2 regions of the Fictibacillus sp. b24 genome follow, and region 1 is predicted to be linked to the other one. Evidence: riboswitches for the same ligand, from Rfam matches in the RefSeq annotation. Region 1 holds a riboswitch; the other holds the start of a gene.
What was found. Region 1 has a riboswitch for thiamine pyrophosphate ahead of thiT (energy-coupled thiamine transporter ThiT). Riboswitches for the same ligand answer to the same signal wherever they lie in the genome.
Positions count from the first base shown of each region.

Region 2: linked by a shared signal. The riboswitch ahead of thiD (bifunctional hydroxymethylpyrimidine kinase/phosphomethylpyrimidine kinase) and the one ahead of thiT (energy-coupled thiamine transporter ThiT) in region 1 are both predicted to bind thiamine pyrophosphate.

Region 1 covers NZ_JAUCES010000005.1:2,190,862-2,198,468, forward strand. Annotated here, with positions in the region: gene sdaAB (L-serine ammonia-lyase, iron-sulfur-dependent subunit beta) at 1-51, opposite strand, end outside; gene QUF49_RS11255 (DAK2 domain-containing protein) at 146-1,822, opposite strand; gene QUF49_RS11260 (Asp23/Gls24 family envelope stress response protein) at 1,838-2,200, opposite strand; gene rpmB (50S ribosomal protein L28) at 2,436-2,624, shown strand; gene QUF49_RS11270 (hypothetical protein) at 2,596-2,745, opposite strand; gene QUF49_RS11275 (hypothetical protein) at 2,777-2,899, opposite strand; gene spoVM (stage V sporulation protein SpoVM) at 3,094-3,174, opposite strand; gene QUF49_RS11285 (thiamine diphosphokinase) at 3,281-3,925, opposite strand; gene thiT (energy-coupled thiamine transporter ThiT) at 3,922-4,491, opposite strand; gene QUF49_RS11295 (hypothetical protein) at 4,532-4,708, shown strand; TPP riboswitch at 4,787-4,893, opposite strand; gene rpe (ribulose-phosphate 3-epimerase) at 4,914-5,561, opposite strand; gene rsgA (ribosome small subunit-dependent GTPase A) at 5,561-6,451, opposite strand; gene pknB (Stk1 family PASTA domain-containing Ser/Thr kinase) at 6,454-7,607, opposite strand, start outside.
Region 2 covers NZ_JAUCES010000005.1:2,575,047-2,582,653, reverse strand. Annotated here, with positions in the region: gene QUF49_RS13325 (SEC-C domain-containing protein) at 1-304, opposite strand, end outside; gene QUF49_RS13320 (DUF4349 domain-containing protein) at 499-1,413, shown strand; gene QUF49_RS13315 (IDEAL domain-containing protein) at 1,552-1,782, opposite strand; TPP riboswitch at 2,155-2,263, shown strand; gene thiD (bifunctional hydroxymethylpyrimidine kinase/phosphomethylpyrimidine kinase) at 2,372-3,184, shown strand; gene thiM (hydroxyethylthiazole kinase) at 3,171-4,073, shown strand; gene thiE (thiamine phosphate synthase) at 4,070-4,744, shown strand; gene thiW (energy coupling factor transporter S component ThiW) at 4,751-5,263, shown strand; gene QUF49_RS13290 (hypothetical protein) at 5,333-5,575, shown strand; gene QUF49_RS13285 (winged helix-turn-helix domain-containing protein) at 5,765-6,349, shown strand; gene QUF49_RS13280 (hypothetical protein) at 6,346-6,558, shown strand; gene clpP (ATP-dependent Clp endopeptidase proteolytic subunit ClpP) at 6,575-7,156, shown strand; gene QUF49_RS13270 (MFS transporter) at 7,427-7,607, shown strand, end outside.

The DNA.
Region 1 (7,607 bases):
CGGTCCAATCATGATGGGACCGATAATATCAAACACACTTTTATATTTCATGATGATCTCCTTCAAATGCGTTTTTTCCCAATAAAATAAGTATCCTCTCTTAACTTTATCATACTTTAAGTTTAAGAGAGAATACTTTTCATTTTTACTCTACTGACAAAATGAATGAATAGATCGGCTGTTTTCCGTTATGAATCTCAGCTTCAGCATCTGGAAACTTTTCTTCAATAAACTCAGCAAGTTCCTGTGCTTCTTCTTCCGAACTATCTTCACCGTAAATAATCGTTACGATCTCTGAATCTTCATCTAACATCTTCGTTAGAAGTTCTTTCGTCACTTCTTGTTTGTCAGTCTTTGAAGAGATAATTTTCCCTTCAGAGATTCCCATGAAATCACCTTTTGCGATTTCAACACCATCAATTGAAGTATCTCGAACCGCATAGGTTACTTGTCCAGATTTCACTGAGGAGATCGCTTCATTCATCTTCTTCTCATTTTCCTTCATATCAGCAGAAGGATTGAAAGCTAGGATAGAAGCAATTCCTTGTGGAACGGTTTTGGTACGGATAATTACCACTTCCTGCTCAACCACACTTGCAGCCTGTTCAGATGCCATAATAATGTTTGAGTTGTTTGGAAGAATAAATACCTTTTCAGCATTAACCTCAGAAATGGCTTTAACAATATCCTCCGTACTCGGATTCATAGTTTGTCCACCTTGTATGACAGACGCTCCCATTGAAGAAAACATCTCTTCAATGCCCTCACCCATTGCAACCGTAACAATACCATATTCCTTCTTTTTCTCAGAAACAGGTTGTGAATAAGAAGGAACCACTTCATTTTCGCTCTCTAAGATCGCTGAATGCTGTTCACGCATGTTTTCAATCTTAATGTTAATTAAGCTGCCATAACGGTGTGCTAATGTGAGCATGTTACCTGGCTGTTCCGTATGAATATGAACCTTAACTACGTCATCATCTGCAACCACTAAAAGAGAATCACCATGCTCACTTAATTCATTACGAAACTTAATTTCGTCGAACGGATTCTTCTTAACTTTCTGGTCTTCGAATCTTACCATAAATTCTGTGCAATATCCGAAATGAATATCCTCAGTTTTCATATGCATCTGTGCTTTATGATGTTCAGCGTTAACAAGCTCACCCATAGAAGGTGCATTCACAGAAACTTTCGGCAGTTCTTTACCTTCAAGCACTGCTAAAAACCCTTCATAAACCGTAACTAAACCTTGGCCGCCAGAGTCTACAACGCCAACTTCTTTTAACACAGGCAGAAGATCTGGTGTTCTGTTTAAGGAAGCTTTGGACTCTTTTACAAGTTCTTTCATGATGTATAGAATGTCATCTGATTTTTTAGCTTCTTTTACTGCTTTTTTAGCTGCATCTTTCGCTACAGTTAAAATTGTACCCTCTACTGGTTTCATAACTGCTTTATAAGCTGTCTCTACACCTTTATCAAATGCATTAGCAAATTCAGCTGCTGAGATAGAGTCTTTCCCTTCAATTGATTTAGAGAAGCCTCTAAATAGCTGAGATAGGATAACTCCTGAGTTTCCTCGTGCTCCCATTAGTAACCCTTTAGCAAAAGCACTTGCTACGGTCCCGATACTATTAGAAGTGTTTTTTTCTACTTCTTTTGCACCAGAAGTAATCGTTAAGTTCATGTTTGTTCCTGTATCTCCGTCAGGGACAGGAAATACATTCAGTGCATCGACCATTGCTGCGTTTCTTGATAGGTTTGAAGCGCCCTCGAGCACCATTTTTGAAAACTTTTTTCCGTCTAATACTTTTAAAGACACAAAACTTCCTCCTAACTAAGGGGTTGTCACCCTGACACCCTGAACATAGATATTCACTGAGTCAACCGCTAAACCAAGCATTTGATCCAGGGTATATTTCACTTTGTTCTGAACGTTATGAGCCACTTCAGAAATCTTTGTTCCATAACTTACAATGATATACATGTCGATATGTACTTCATCTTCCTCTTGGCGAACAACGATCCCTCGGGAGAAATTTTCACGTCCTAAAAGTTCAGTTATTCCATCCTTTAATTGCTTTCTTGATGCCATGCCAACAATTCCATAACAATCGATTGCGGCTCCACCTGCGATAGTGGCAATCACTTCATTAGAAATATCAATTTGACCATAGGTTGTTTTCATTTCAATGGACATGCTTACATCCCCCTTTAAATTGTTAAATGGCTAACAAATATTTTACTATACATTAGTCTTTTTTGAAAGGACTACTACATTTCACACTATGTAAATAGTATTGTCAAGGAAATTTACTTGAAAACCTTTCACTAATATGTTGCATTGCTTCTGAAGTCATGCTAATATTATTTAGTATTTAACATACGATTGAATTGATGCAAAGCTTTTTTGCTGTAAAGGAGGTTCACCTACTATGGCTCGTAAATGTTTTATTACTGGAAAAGGACCTAAAACTGGTAACAAGCGTTCTCACGCAATGAACAAATCAAAGAAAAGCTGGGGAGCTAATGTCCAAAAGGTTCGTATTCTTGTGGACGGAAAGCCTAAGCGCGTATACGTTTCTGCTCGTGCCCTTAAATCAGGTAAAGTTGAACGTGTATAAATAAAAACAGCAGCTGCCGCTGCTGTTTTTTTTTTGGAAGTAGTTGATTTCCGTTCCAGGTGCTCGCTTTCCGCGGGGCAGGCGGTGAGCCCCTTGCCGCTTTGCGCCATAAGGGTCTCACCTGTCTAGTTGCAGTGGCTAGCCCCTCGAGGTCAAAAGTTAAACGGCCAAAAAGGCAAAGTGCGCCTTCCTTGCCGTTCACCTTTTGCTTGTCGGGGCTGAACGAGCCACTTCCACTTTTCGGACTGCCCACCTGTCCCGCAGGAGTCTCGCACCTTGCACTCCAATCAACCTTCATAGAAGACAATATTTGAAGGCAACAATCTTATAGAAAACAGCCTTTAGAAAAGAGTCTTTTCGTACATAATATCTAAGTGGACAGTATTTTTGCACAAGCCGACAGTAACCACATTCATCAGCAGGATCTGTACACAAACAAAAAAAGCGCACTGGGCGCTTTTTTTGTTTGTTATCCTTTTTTAAAAGAACCTAAGATGGCACGTACGAATCCCCCTAAGAATCTAGGAAGTTTAATGGTATAAAATTTCATCTTACCCCTCCTCCAGGCCCATAAAAAATGATAAGAGCTAAACAATAAAATACTTTATTCCCCTTTTTATAAAAAGGTGCATTGGGGCCTGTATTCCGTAATTTTTTTAATCACGGCTCTTTACCATCAATATTATGCCGGAGTCGAAAGAATAAGTACCACTTTTATTTACAAGCTCATTAGAGATGCATAATGACGATCCAGCATTTAAAACTGCATGTCTTAAAGGGTATTTAAAACCTTCCAATGTTATTCCTTTTACCTCATCAGTCTGTGAAAGAAAAGAAATATAATGGTATTTTTCATCATGATCAATTTTGTAGCTGCCTGGCATGTGAAGTGAGATTTCATTTTTTATATCGATTAGTTTTATAGAAGCTGAGTTATGCCGGCTCTTATATAGTAGCTGTATGTTCATCAGCTCATGATCCAGCCTTCCTCCAGAGGCACCAAACAACAAGATTTCCTCTGGATTCTGTTTCAACGCCCATTCTAAAGCGATTTCCATATCTGTAGCATCTTTTTCTGGACGATATTGATTTATATTAATCTGAGTTTGCAGAATCTTTCTTTTTTCAATATCTGTAACTGAATCAAAATCCCCAAAAGCATAATTTGGGATGATATGTTTTTCTATCAGATACAATGTGCCCCTGTCCACACCTACCCACACACACTCAGGTGAACTATGGTAGGCATTTAGATCAGGTATCAAATGCTCAGGGCCACCTGCAACGATTCTTATTTTCATGCTGCTCGGGTGTATCCGCTTCGTGCAGCATGCAATAATTTAGGAGCCGTGTTTGTTAAAAGAATGACCACAAGTGACGTTATTACAAAAATAACAATCATGAATGAACCATTATACATAAATGAATAAAGCCATATGTTCATTTCTTCCGCTAAATCACTAAAGAAGATAACTCCTGATAAAACGTGCGAGATCGTTCTTAATAAACAGCCGACAAAGATACCCGTAACCATTAGAATCGTTCTTTTCGATTTATTTTGTGCCAATGACGGCGCAAACGCACCTGCAACACCTGCTAGAGCAAACGCTAACGGATAGTCTAGAATCATTTGAGCTGGGTGTACTACATAAGGGTTAACAAGAAGCTGAAGAAGGCCTACCGCTAATCCAGTAAATACACCTGCTTTAAAGCCTCTTCTAAAGGCCATCAAGAAGATTGGAACCATCTCAAGAGATACAGACCCGCCTTGCGGCCACGGACCAGCAAATTTAATCATGCCTAAGATCAATGACAGAGCAGACATAATAGCTATTTCTGTTAGTAAAGAAATATTGTTGTTCTTCATTGTTTATCCTCCTTTTTTTCTTTTTCAAAAATCTTTTTTCATGCCTTCATGCAATTTGATTGAAGTGAAAGGTGCGAGACTCCTGCGGGACAAGCGGTCAGGTGAGACCCTTAGGGCGCAAAGCGGCAAGGGGCTCACCGCCTGCCCCGCGGAAAGCGAAGCACCTGTAACGGAAATCAACCACTTTCAAAAGCTACAAAGCATCAACCACACTTGATTGCAATAAAAGCAAATAAAAAAAGCAACCGGCATGTGAGCGCGGTTGCTTTAGGATTCATCTCATTTGAATACAAAAAGTCATACGACTCCACATCCCTACGCAGGTATGATCCAGCTTCAGGTTCAAAGGGTCGGGAGAACACTCCCCTCTCAGCCCTTTAAAGGACTCCCCCTGTGGTTGCTTATTTTATTATTTGGTTCAATTATACACCACGGATGGATTGAATTGCATCCTTTAAATCTTTTTTTCCATAAATGGCAGAACCGGCTACTAATACATTAGCACCTGCTTCTATGCAGAGTTGTGCGGTTTCCGGATTCACTCCACCGTCCACTTCGATCTCTACGTCTAACCCGTGTGTCTTCACAAGGTCGGCAACTTCTCTGATTTTTGGAACAACACTTTCAATAAATGCTTGCCCACCAAACCCCGGATTTACGGTCATGAGTAAAACAAGATCAACATCTTGGATGATGTGTTTAATGAGTTCAACCGGTGTAGCTGGATTGATGACCACACCCGCTTTTACTCCTTGTTTTTTTATAAATTGAACCGTTCGATGCAAGTGCGGAGTTGCTTCAACATGAACAGATATAATGTCTGCACCCGCTTGTGCAAATGCTTCGATATATTGGTCAGGATTTTCAATCATTAAATGTACATCTAAAGGGAGCTTAGTAACTGGGCGAATGGCTTGAACGACAAGCGGTCCAATCGTTATATTCGGAACGAAATGACCGTCCATAACGTCTACATGAATGTAATCCGCACCAGCTTCTTCTACAGCTTTAATATCTTCGCCTAACTTCGAAAAATCAGCCGAAAGAATGGAAGGAGCTATTTTAATCATTAGTACCTCCGTTTTTGTTCTTTTATTTCTTGTAAAAAACTTACGTAATGGTCGTATCGGAATTGCGGAACAGCTCCGTCTTCAACACCTTTTTTTACAGCACATTTTGGTTCAGATGTGTGCGAACATCCTCTAAATTTACAATCACCGCGCAGTTCATCCATCTCTGGAAAATACATCGATAAATCTTCCGCCTCGATATTCATAAAATCCAGTGAACTAAATCCGGGTGTATCCGCAACTAATCCGTTGCCAAACAGAATTAATTCTACATGCCGTGTCGTATGCTTCCCTCTGCCTAAATGGGTTGAGATCTCATTCGTTTCAAGCATTAATTCTGGATTTATAGCATTTAATAAAGATGATTTACCTACACCTGACTGTCCCGCAAAGACCGTTACTTTGTCTTTGAACAACGGATAAAACAAATCCAAGCTATCATCTGTTTTCGTTGAGGTCGGAATTACCTCGTATCCTAACTGTTTGTAGATTTCAATATATTTCTGAATCTCATCCATTTCTTCTGATTGTTGAACAAGGTCCATTTTTGAAATACAGATCACAGGCAGAATATCATTTGCTTCAATGTGAACGAGGAATCGGTCTAATAAAAGCGTGCTAAAATCTGGTTCTGTTGCTGAAAAAACAAGGATTGCTTGGTCTACGTTAGCAATTGGCGGACGGACAAGTTCGTTTTTCCGTTCTTTCACATCAAGAATGTATCCATCTGTAATGTTGGTTGATTCATACTCTACCCAGTCACCGACCAACGGATTCACTTTCTTTTTGCGAAAGTTTCCTCTGCCTCTGCATTGGAAAACTTCTGATTTTCCATTTTCCTTAACGTAATAAAAACCAGCGAGGGCTTTAACAATTCTTCCTTCAGGCATGCTTAATCACCATCGTCCCCTTCCTCATCTTCCATTCTTCCATTGGCAGTTTTAACATCATCGTACTTAATTGTCTCAGCGTTCTTTTCTTTTCCGTTGATATATACAACATAAGAAGCAGTTCCCCCTTCAGCAATCGTTAGAGGTAGCTGATATTTTTTTGTATCGGTAATTTGTTCTTCTACAAAAACCGCATTTGAAGCGTTTTTATCCGAATATACAATCTTTACAGTAACAGGCTGTCTTTTGTCCTTTTTATCCGGCTTTACTTCAATATCCTTCGTAACTGTGCGATCTTCTGCAGGTTGATCGTCATCAGCTGGCGGCTCCTCCTCCGTTTCTTCTGGACCATCTGATAAGACAACGGATATGGTCGCACCTTTTTCGACTTGGGTAAATGGAGTAGGCTTCTGTGAGATTACTCTTCCTTTTTCAACGGTATCAGAAAATTCACTTGAAAACTCAACGGTTAAACCTGCATTATCCGCAAAAGTTTTAACATCTTGCTCTGTTGCTCCAATTAGGTTCTCTACTTGAACGGTAGGAGTTCCTGAACTAACAGTTAAAGTAACGGTTGTTTCTGCCGGTGTGACCTTTTCATCTCTGTCAGGACTTTGAGTGAGTACTGTCCCTTCGAGTTCTGTTTCTGATTCTTCGTAATTAACATTGATTTTTGTAAAGCCATTATCATTTAAAAGTTCTTTAGCATCATCAATATTATACCCTTCTACATCAGGCATATTTTCCTTTTCAGGGCCTTTTGATACATACAACGTAACGATTGCTTGCTGCTTTACTTTTGTACCTGGTGAAGGATCCTGTCTCACAACAAGACCTTCCTCAATTTCAGGATCAAATACTTCCTCACGTTTCACTTCAAGCCCTTCTGCTCTTAGCTTATCAAACGCATCTACATATTCTTCTCCCGCTACATCAGGAACGCTTACTTCTTCAACGTAAAAAATGGAAGGCATCATCGTGAAAGCAGCAATACCAGCTCCACCTAACAATAGAAGTGAAAGTAAAACGATAAGCCACCAGTTTCTTTTTTTCTTGGTTTTTTCCGGAATTTTTTCTTCTTCTTTTACATTGTTCATTTCTTGTGTTTCAATTGGCTGAACGATAGGAGGAATGTACTTTGTTCTTTCATCTTCTT
Region 2 (7,607 bases), 380 kb from region 1:
TCTTTACTTGTTCGACATAAAGTTCAACAGGCGTCTTTCCATCCTGAATTTTTGAGCAGAATATTTCCCAGCATACCGCGATATTTGCGTATGTTTGTTCTTGGTCTTTGGCAACAGGATACTTTTTAACATATTGTGATGTGCGTGCTGCTAAGTCCTGTTGAAAGTTCTCAAGCGCGAATTTAATGAGTCCTTCTTGGTGGAAGGATACTTCGCGTGTTTGCTCTTCTTTATGTAAGCAACATTTTTTATATTTTTTTCCGCTGCCACAATAGCACGGATCGTTTCTTCCTATCATTGACATGCTATTCCTCCAGTAAACCACTTACTTATCCTGTACATACTAGCATAAATCGGCTTTTTTTCATACTTCCATATCATCAGACAACATTTTATCATAAAACGAGATGAGAAAAAAACATTAAATAGGTAGGTTTTATGGGGGTTGAAACCTTTTTTTCTTTTAAAGCGTCTAAGGTGAAAAGGGGGAAATACGATATGTGGAAAAAATGGAAAGTGTGGGTATTTATCGCCGTGCTCCTCTTGAGCGCGTGCAGCAGCAATGATAAGTCTGAAAGCAAGATGGCTAGCGATCAAGATTTTGCCGGTGGCAGTTCAGATGCAAAGATGGAAAATGCTTCAGAAGAAGGAAAGTCGAAAGCTGATTCGGATACTAGTGGAGATAAAATGCAACAGATTAAAGATCAAAGAAAAGTCATCTATAACGCAGACATGCAGATTTCAGTTGATAAATTGCAGAATACGATGGAAATGGTTCGCAATATGGTTGAGAATAAGGGCGGCTATATCGTGGAATCGAATACAAGTGCAGGTGAGAAGGGGTATGAATCTGGCACGATGGTTGTCCGGGTTCCAATGGATGGTTTTCGAACGTTTTTAGGTGAGGTTCGAAAATTAAGTAAAGGAACACCACACGAAAATGTAAGGGGAGAAGATGTTACAGAAGAGTATGTAGATCTTTCTTCCCGCTTAAAAGCAAAACAGCAAGTAAGAGACCGATTGGAATCATTCATGAAGGATGCACAGAGAACAGAAGACTTATTAAAAATATCAGCTGACCTTGCTTCCGTTCAGGAAGAGATCGAACAGATTGAAGGACGATTAAACTTCTTGAAAAATCAAAGTGATTACTCTACAGTAACGATACAGTTTGAAGTGAAAAATTTAAAAGCAGAAAAGTTTCAGACAGAAGAATTGAATACGTGGGCAAAAACGAAGATGCTGTTTATGGAAACTGTGAATTTTTTGGTTTCAGCGGTCTCCTTTGTAGTCGTTGCGTTGGTTGGTCTAGCTCCTTTATGGCTAATTGTAATCGCGGTCCTATATTGGGTATGGTGGAAAAGGAAAAAAGCACAAAAGAAAAAGCCGGAATCCCCGACAACGTTGAATTGATTGATTGAGTTTTTAATAAGTGTCAGTTAACGGGCACGTCAGAAACACCCTCTGCAGCGCGGATATCGATCCGTTAGCTGAAAGGGTGTTTTGGCTTTCACGGCACCTTTTGATAAAAGGTGTACCGTTTAAGAAGCCTTAACCGAGAAACGCTTTGTATTCTGAGGTTAGTTTCATAAAGCGTTCTTTATCTTTTGTATCTAAGGCATTGTCGATTTCTCTTTCATAATACTCTTTGTAATAATTGTGAAGGGCCTCATCCAATACCATTTGAGCAATAAGGCTGAAGGCAAATGGGTCTCTTTTTTGTTGCTTGTACTGCACCATCTCATTTTGGTTTTTGTTAAAAGAAGTGTTTTTGTCTTTCATCCTGTTTCCCTCCTTATATTATCTCCCTATCCAATTAACCTTTTATGTTTCTAGGTTTCTACTAGTATACTGAGCAAGGTGCTCGATGACAACCATTTTATTTGAAAATTCTGAAAAAATTTTAAGAATCATTCCAATGTACCGCTTTTTCACCACCTTTTGGTAAATTTGTTAATGATTTGTCATGTTTATTTCTGTTAATTCTCCATTTTGTTACAAATGTTTTTGTTCTGTGTTTTTTATGTTGTTATTGTGTGTTAATTACTATTTCCCCGTAATTGAAGGTGCTTAAACACACTTGAAACACTTAAGTGAAAAAAACGTTGACATTTAGAACACTGTGTGGGTAGGATGGAATTAATTCAATATAGTCATTTCCGCTAGGGGTGCTTTTATAAAAAAGCTGAGAGAAGGTTGTAGCCTTCGACCCTTTGAACCTGATCCAGATCATACTGGCGTAGGGAAGCGGTGTGGATGATTACAAGCTTCTCTTTCATGCAAATGCTAATGAATCTGTAATGGCCACCCGCTAATAATCTTGCGGGTGGCTTTTTGTATGTAATAAGGAGGCGATATTGTGGCACAGCTGATAAAAGTAAGTAAAGCACTGACCATTGCAGGATCAGACAGCGGTGGAGGAGCAGGTATTCAAGCAGATCTGAAAACGTTCCAAGAGTTTGGAGTTTATGGAATGTCTGTTATTACAGCAGTAACGGCTCAGAACACGGTTGGCGTTCAAGGGGTGTTTCCTGTTTCGTTAGAGGGACTAGAGGCTCAGCTGCGTTCGATTGGAAGTGATTTGAAACCTCATGCTGTAAAGACAGGCATGTTGTTTTCCGGAGAGTACATCGAAAGAACTGCTTATTATATTGAAAAATTTGGATGGAACAACGTGGTTATCGATCCGGTCATGATCGCAAAAGGCGGTGCCACTCTCTTAGGAGAGGAAGCAATTCATGCGATGAAAACGTATATGCTGCCGATTGCAAAAGTCATCACCCCTAACATTCCTGAAGCAGAAGCTTTAACAGGGATCAAGATAGATTGTGAGGAAGCAAGAGCAGAAGCGGCAAAAGTGCTGTTTAATGGTGGTGCTGATTATGTCGTAATAAAAGGCGGTCACTTCGACAGCGGGGAGTATGTTTCTGATCTTCTGTATAACGGTGTTGAGAGGGTTGAACTTGTGGAAAAGCGTATTAACACGAAAAATACACACGGAACAGGATGTACCTTCTCTGCAGCCATTACAGCAGAGCTGGCTTACGGGAAGAAAGCTGAGAGTGCAATTGAGCATGCGAAGAAGTTTATTCAAAACGCAATAGCACATGGGATAGAAGTCGGTTCAGGTCATGGACCAGTTAATCATTTTGCTTATAGGAGGATTGCACATGAACAATACTAGAGTTCAAGAATGGAAGGCGTTTGTAGCTGACGTTAGAAAAGAAAAGCCGCTAGTACATCACATTACCAATAACGTTACAATGAATTTCCTTGCAAATGGTGTACTAGCAGCTGGAGGAAGCCCAATGATGGTTCATGACGCACGTGAAGTGGAAGAAGCTGTAGGGGTTGCAGATGCACTTGTCCTGAACATCGGGACGCTCGATGAACCAACTGCCAAGTCTATGATTCTAGCTTGTAGAAAAGCAATGCAGAGCGGAGTACCAGTAGTACTCGATCCAGTAGGAATAGGACTGTCCGCTTTCCGCCAAGAAGTGGTTAATGAGATATTATCAGAATATTCACAATTGAAGGGGGTCTGGCCCCGAACAATTCTGACAATTTGCGGAAACGCTGCAGAGATACAATTTCTTGCTAAAGGAGACTGGACAGGCAAGGGCGTTGATGGCGAAATTGGTGGACTCGGAAGCTCTGAAGAAGACTTGATCAAACTTGCTTCGGCGGCTGCGAAACAAACGGGGTGTCTCATCGCGATGACAGGAGAGAAAGATGTCATTTCTGATGGTGAGAAATCAATAATACTTTCTCATGGTGATCCCATGCTAGCTTTTGTTACTGGTACTGGCTGCTTTGCAACCTCCATGGTGGCTTTATATCAGGCGAATCGAAAAGAGGCACGCACCCAGACACTTTCCATTCTGAATCGGACTGCTTTAGCGATTCTCATGCTCACAAAAGCAGCTGAGGAAGCAGTAAAGACAGCAAAGGGACCGGGGAGCTTTCAGCAGAACCTTATTGATCAGCTGTTTGTATTAGAGAGCACGCCCGAAATCTGGCAAGGTTCAATCAACTGGAGAGATCACACTTTAACGGAGGAAGCAAGAATATGAGGACTTCTTTAAATGTAGAGATAAAACAGCAGCTTTCCCTTTATTTTGTGGCTGGAACGATGAACTGTAATTCGCCGGCAGCTTTTGAACGCATTCTTTTACAAGCGATTCGAGGTGGTATTACTGCATTTCAGTTTAGGGAAAAAGGAGCGAACTGTTTAAGTGGTGAAAAGCGTCTTGAAATAGCTATTCGTGCAAAAAAGGTTTGCAGAGAACACGGAGTGCTTTTTATCGTAAATGACGATTTGGAGTTAATGAAAACAGTCGATGCTGATGGACTTCATGTGGGACAGAAAGACGGAGACTTAAATACAATACGGCATGAAACAAAAGGTAAAATTCTTGGTGTTTCTGCTCATACACTGGCAGAAGCGGAAGATGCCGTTTCACATGGTGCAGATTATCTTGGGGTTGGTCCAATCTATCAAACTGCTTCAAAAGAGGATGCTGAAGAACCTGTAGGTGTAGAACTAATCAAGGAACTTCTCATGAATAATATCAACCTGCCTCTTGTTGGAATTGGTGGCATCACGATTGACAATGCAAATGAGGTGATTCAGGCTGGTGCTGATGGTGCCGCAGTTATTTCGGCAATAAGCGGTATGGATAACCCTGAAGAAGCATCAAGGAAAATGATTGATGTTATTCAGTCAGCGAAGAGAGGTGAGTAAGTGAAGATATCTGTTCAGAAACTTACTCTTATGGCGATGCTGGTAGCGATCGGTACATTGTCTTCTCATGTTTTTTGGATTCCTGCTGGTGTTGCAAAAGCTTTTCCAGTTCAGCATGCGATTAATGTTATTGCTGGTGTAACACTAGGACCGTTTCCAGCTATGGTGGTCGCGTTTAGCATAGGTTTACTGCGCAATTTGTTTGGTGTCGGTTCATTGCTTGCCTTTCCAGGGGGCATGATTGGAGCGTTAGCAGCGGGGTATTTTTATATGAAGGGAAGAAGATATTTTTTTGCTGCAATCGGAGAATGGATAGGGACGGGCATAATTGGAGCTCTAGTGGCAGTGCCTGTTGCTACATACTTATTAGGTTCCAAAACAGGAGCGTTCTTTTTTGTAGCACCTTTCCTTTTGAGTTCTGTAATTGGCGGACTGCTAGGATGGATCATACTGCGTGTCCTTCATAAAAATACACCATCAGGGAACTGGGTAAAGGAAAAACAAGGAAAACCTGTATAAAGATAAGCACCGAATAGGCCTCTGCACCGTACACTGTGTATTATCAACCGGTGAAAGGGGGCCTTTTGTTTGATGAAAAAACGACCAAAACACTGGGTGTATACGGAGATGGTGCTCATGTTCCTTGGACTGCTGCTCGCCATCTATAACGGAAAAACGTGGGAGAGCCCCACCGTATTGTTTTCGATCTTAACGGTTATCTTTTTATTTCGTGCGGTAGAACGAAAGATATTTAATCAAAAAACTGAATTTTGGTTAAATGCAGGAATGGCGGTAATCTTCTTGATACTAGGTGTAATACCGCTTTTATAGCGAAGAAAAGCAGGCTGGAAGTTACAGGACAGTCTGTTTTTTTATGTCCTTAATAGGCAAACGTATATTTTGCTAAATTCTTTGACATAATGAAGGGTGACGTAATAAAATGATTTTACGTAAAGAATAATTTTTATGTAAGAATAATATGGTTAAAGTGAGGTGATGAAAGTGAAGAGGAATCGAAGCATGCCTGAAACTTTTATCGTCACAGAGCCCGAACAAGCGGCTGCCCTTCTGCATCCAATCCGATCAGAAATCATAAGCTTGTTGAAGAATCCGCAATCTGCGACAGAGCTATCAAAGAAAATGAACGATTCCGCTCAAAAAGTGAACTACCATCTTAAGGCTTTGGAAAAAGTAGGGCTTGTTGTTCGTGCGGGAACAAGGAATGTAAGAAATCTTGTAGAAGTTCTATATGTAAGTGCCGGAAGGTCGTTTTTATTATCAGATTCATTAGGACTTTCTTCAGAAACGATCAAGAAACTTCAAGACCAAACCGCTCTCGCTCACGTATTATCACTCACAGAAAAAATAAAAAGGGATGCAGTTTCTCTTATGGAGCAGGTGGACGAAGAAGAAATCCCAAGTGCTGTAATGGAGATGGAGCTCTCACTTTCAGGTGTTAAAAATCGGAATGCTTTTCTGCAAGACTATACAGACATGCTGACTGCTCTGATTCAAAAGCATCACAGACCCAGTCAAGAAAATGCTAAAACGTATCATGTTTCAATGGCCATGTATCCAAAACCTGAAGGAGGCGGCACAACGTGAAGAAGGACAACAAAAAGACGGTTACACCAATTAAACAAGATGCAGCAGCTGGTGATGAGTCGAATGTATTGCCTATGAAAACGGAAGTACAGGTAGAAGGGGCGGAAAATCAGCAAGAGCCGGCTAAAATCATCTTTATCACATCAGGATTTGGAAAAATACATGTACCACATACATCAAACACAAGCCCGATGGCAGTCGCGGCATAACAAGGAGGAAATAATAATGAACTTAATACCTATGGTTGTTGAATCGACTAACCGCGGAGAGCGGTCTTACGATATATATTCAAGACTTTTGAAAGATCGCATCATCATGCTGGGAAGTGCAATTGATGATAACGTGGCAAATTCTATCGTTGCGCAGCTTTTATTCTTAGCAGCAGAAGATCCTGATAAAGATATTTCCATCTACATCAACTCTCCCGGTGGATCCGTTACTGCAGGTCTAGCAATCTATGACACGATGCAGTTTATAAAGCCCGATGTGTCAACGATCTGTATCGGTATGGCAGCTTCAATGGGAGCAGTCTTAATGGTAGCTGGCGCTAAGGGGAAACGTTATGCACTTCCGAACGCAGAAGTAATGATCCACCAGCCATTAGGAGGAACGCAAGGCCAGGCGTCCGATATGGCGATCCACGCGAAGCGTATCTTGCAGACGCGCGAGTTGTTAAATAAAATTATCTCCGATCGCTCAGGCCAGCCGATCGAAAAAGTAGAAAAAGACACGGACCGCGATTATTTCATGTCAGCAGAAGAAGCAACAAAATATGGAATCATTGACAAGGTGATCGAGAAGGTTTAAACCGAGGGATAAATGTATAAATGCAAGGATAGAAGCCAGCCCATTATTTTCAGGGCTGGCTTCTTGTTTAGGTCTGGGGGGTCTGGGGGTCAGTCCCCAAACAATTTATTTCCCACGCGATTTTAAGGATTTGTGCTAGGGTGTTTGCTCCATTATACGTGTCGAAATCCTGTATTTTAGTATTGGGTGCGTTGATTATGGTAATCTATTGTAAGTTACATAGATTTGTAGTTACTTAACGAGTAAGCTTATAGAAAGAAGGAATGCAGCATGGCAGCGCCAACAGAAGAAAAGACGCCAAGCTTAGCGGCTTCTCAGCAGAAAACCATTTATTCAATCCTCTTTGCCATCAGTTTTGTCCATCTGTTAAATGATTCAATGCAGGCAGTAATTCCAGCCATTTTTCCTATTTTAGAGAAATCCATGAACTTAACGTTCACTCAGCTAGGCT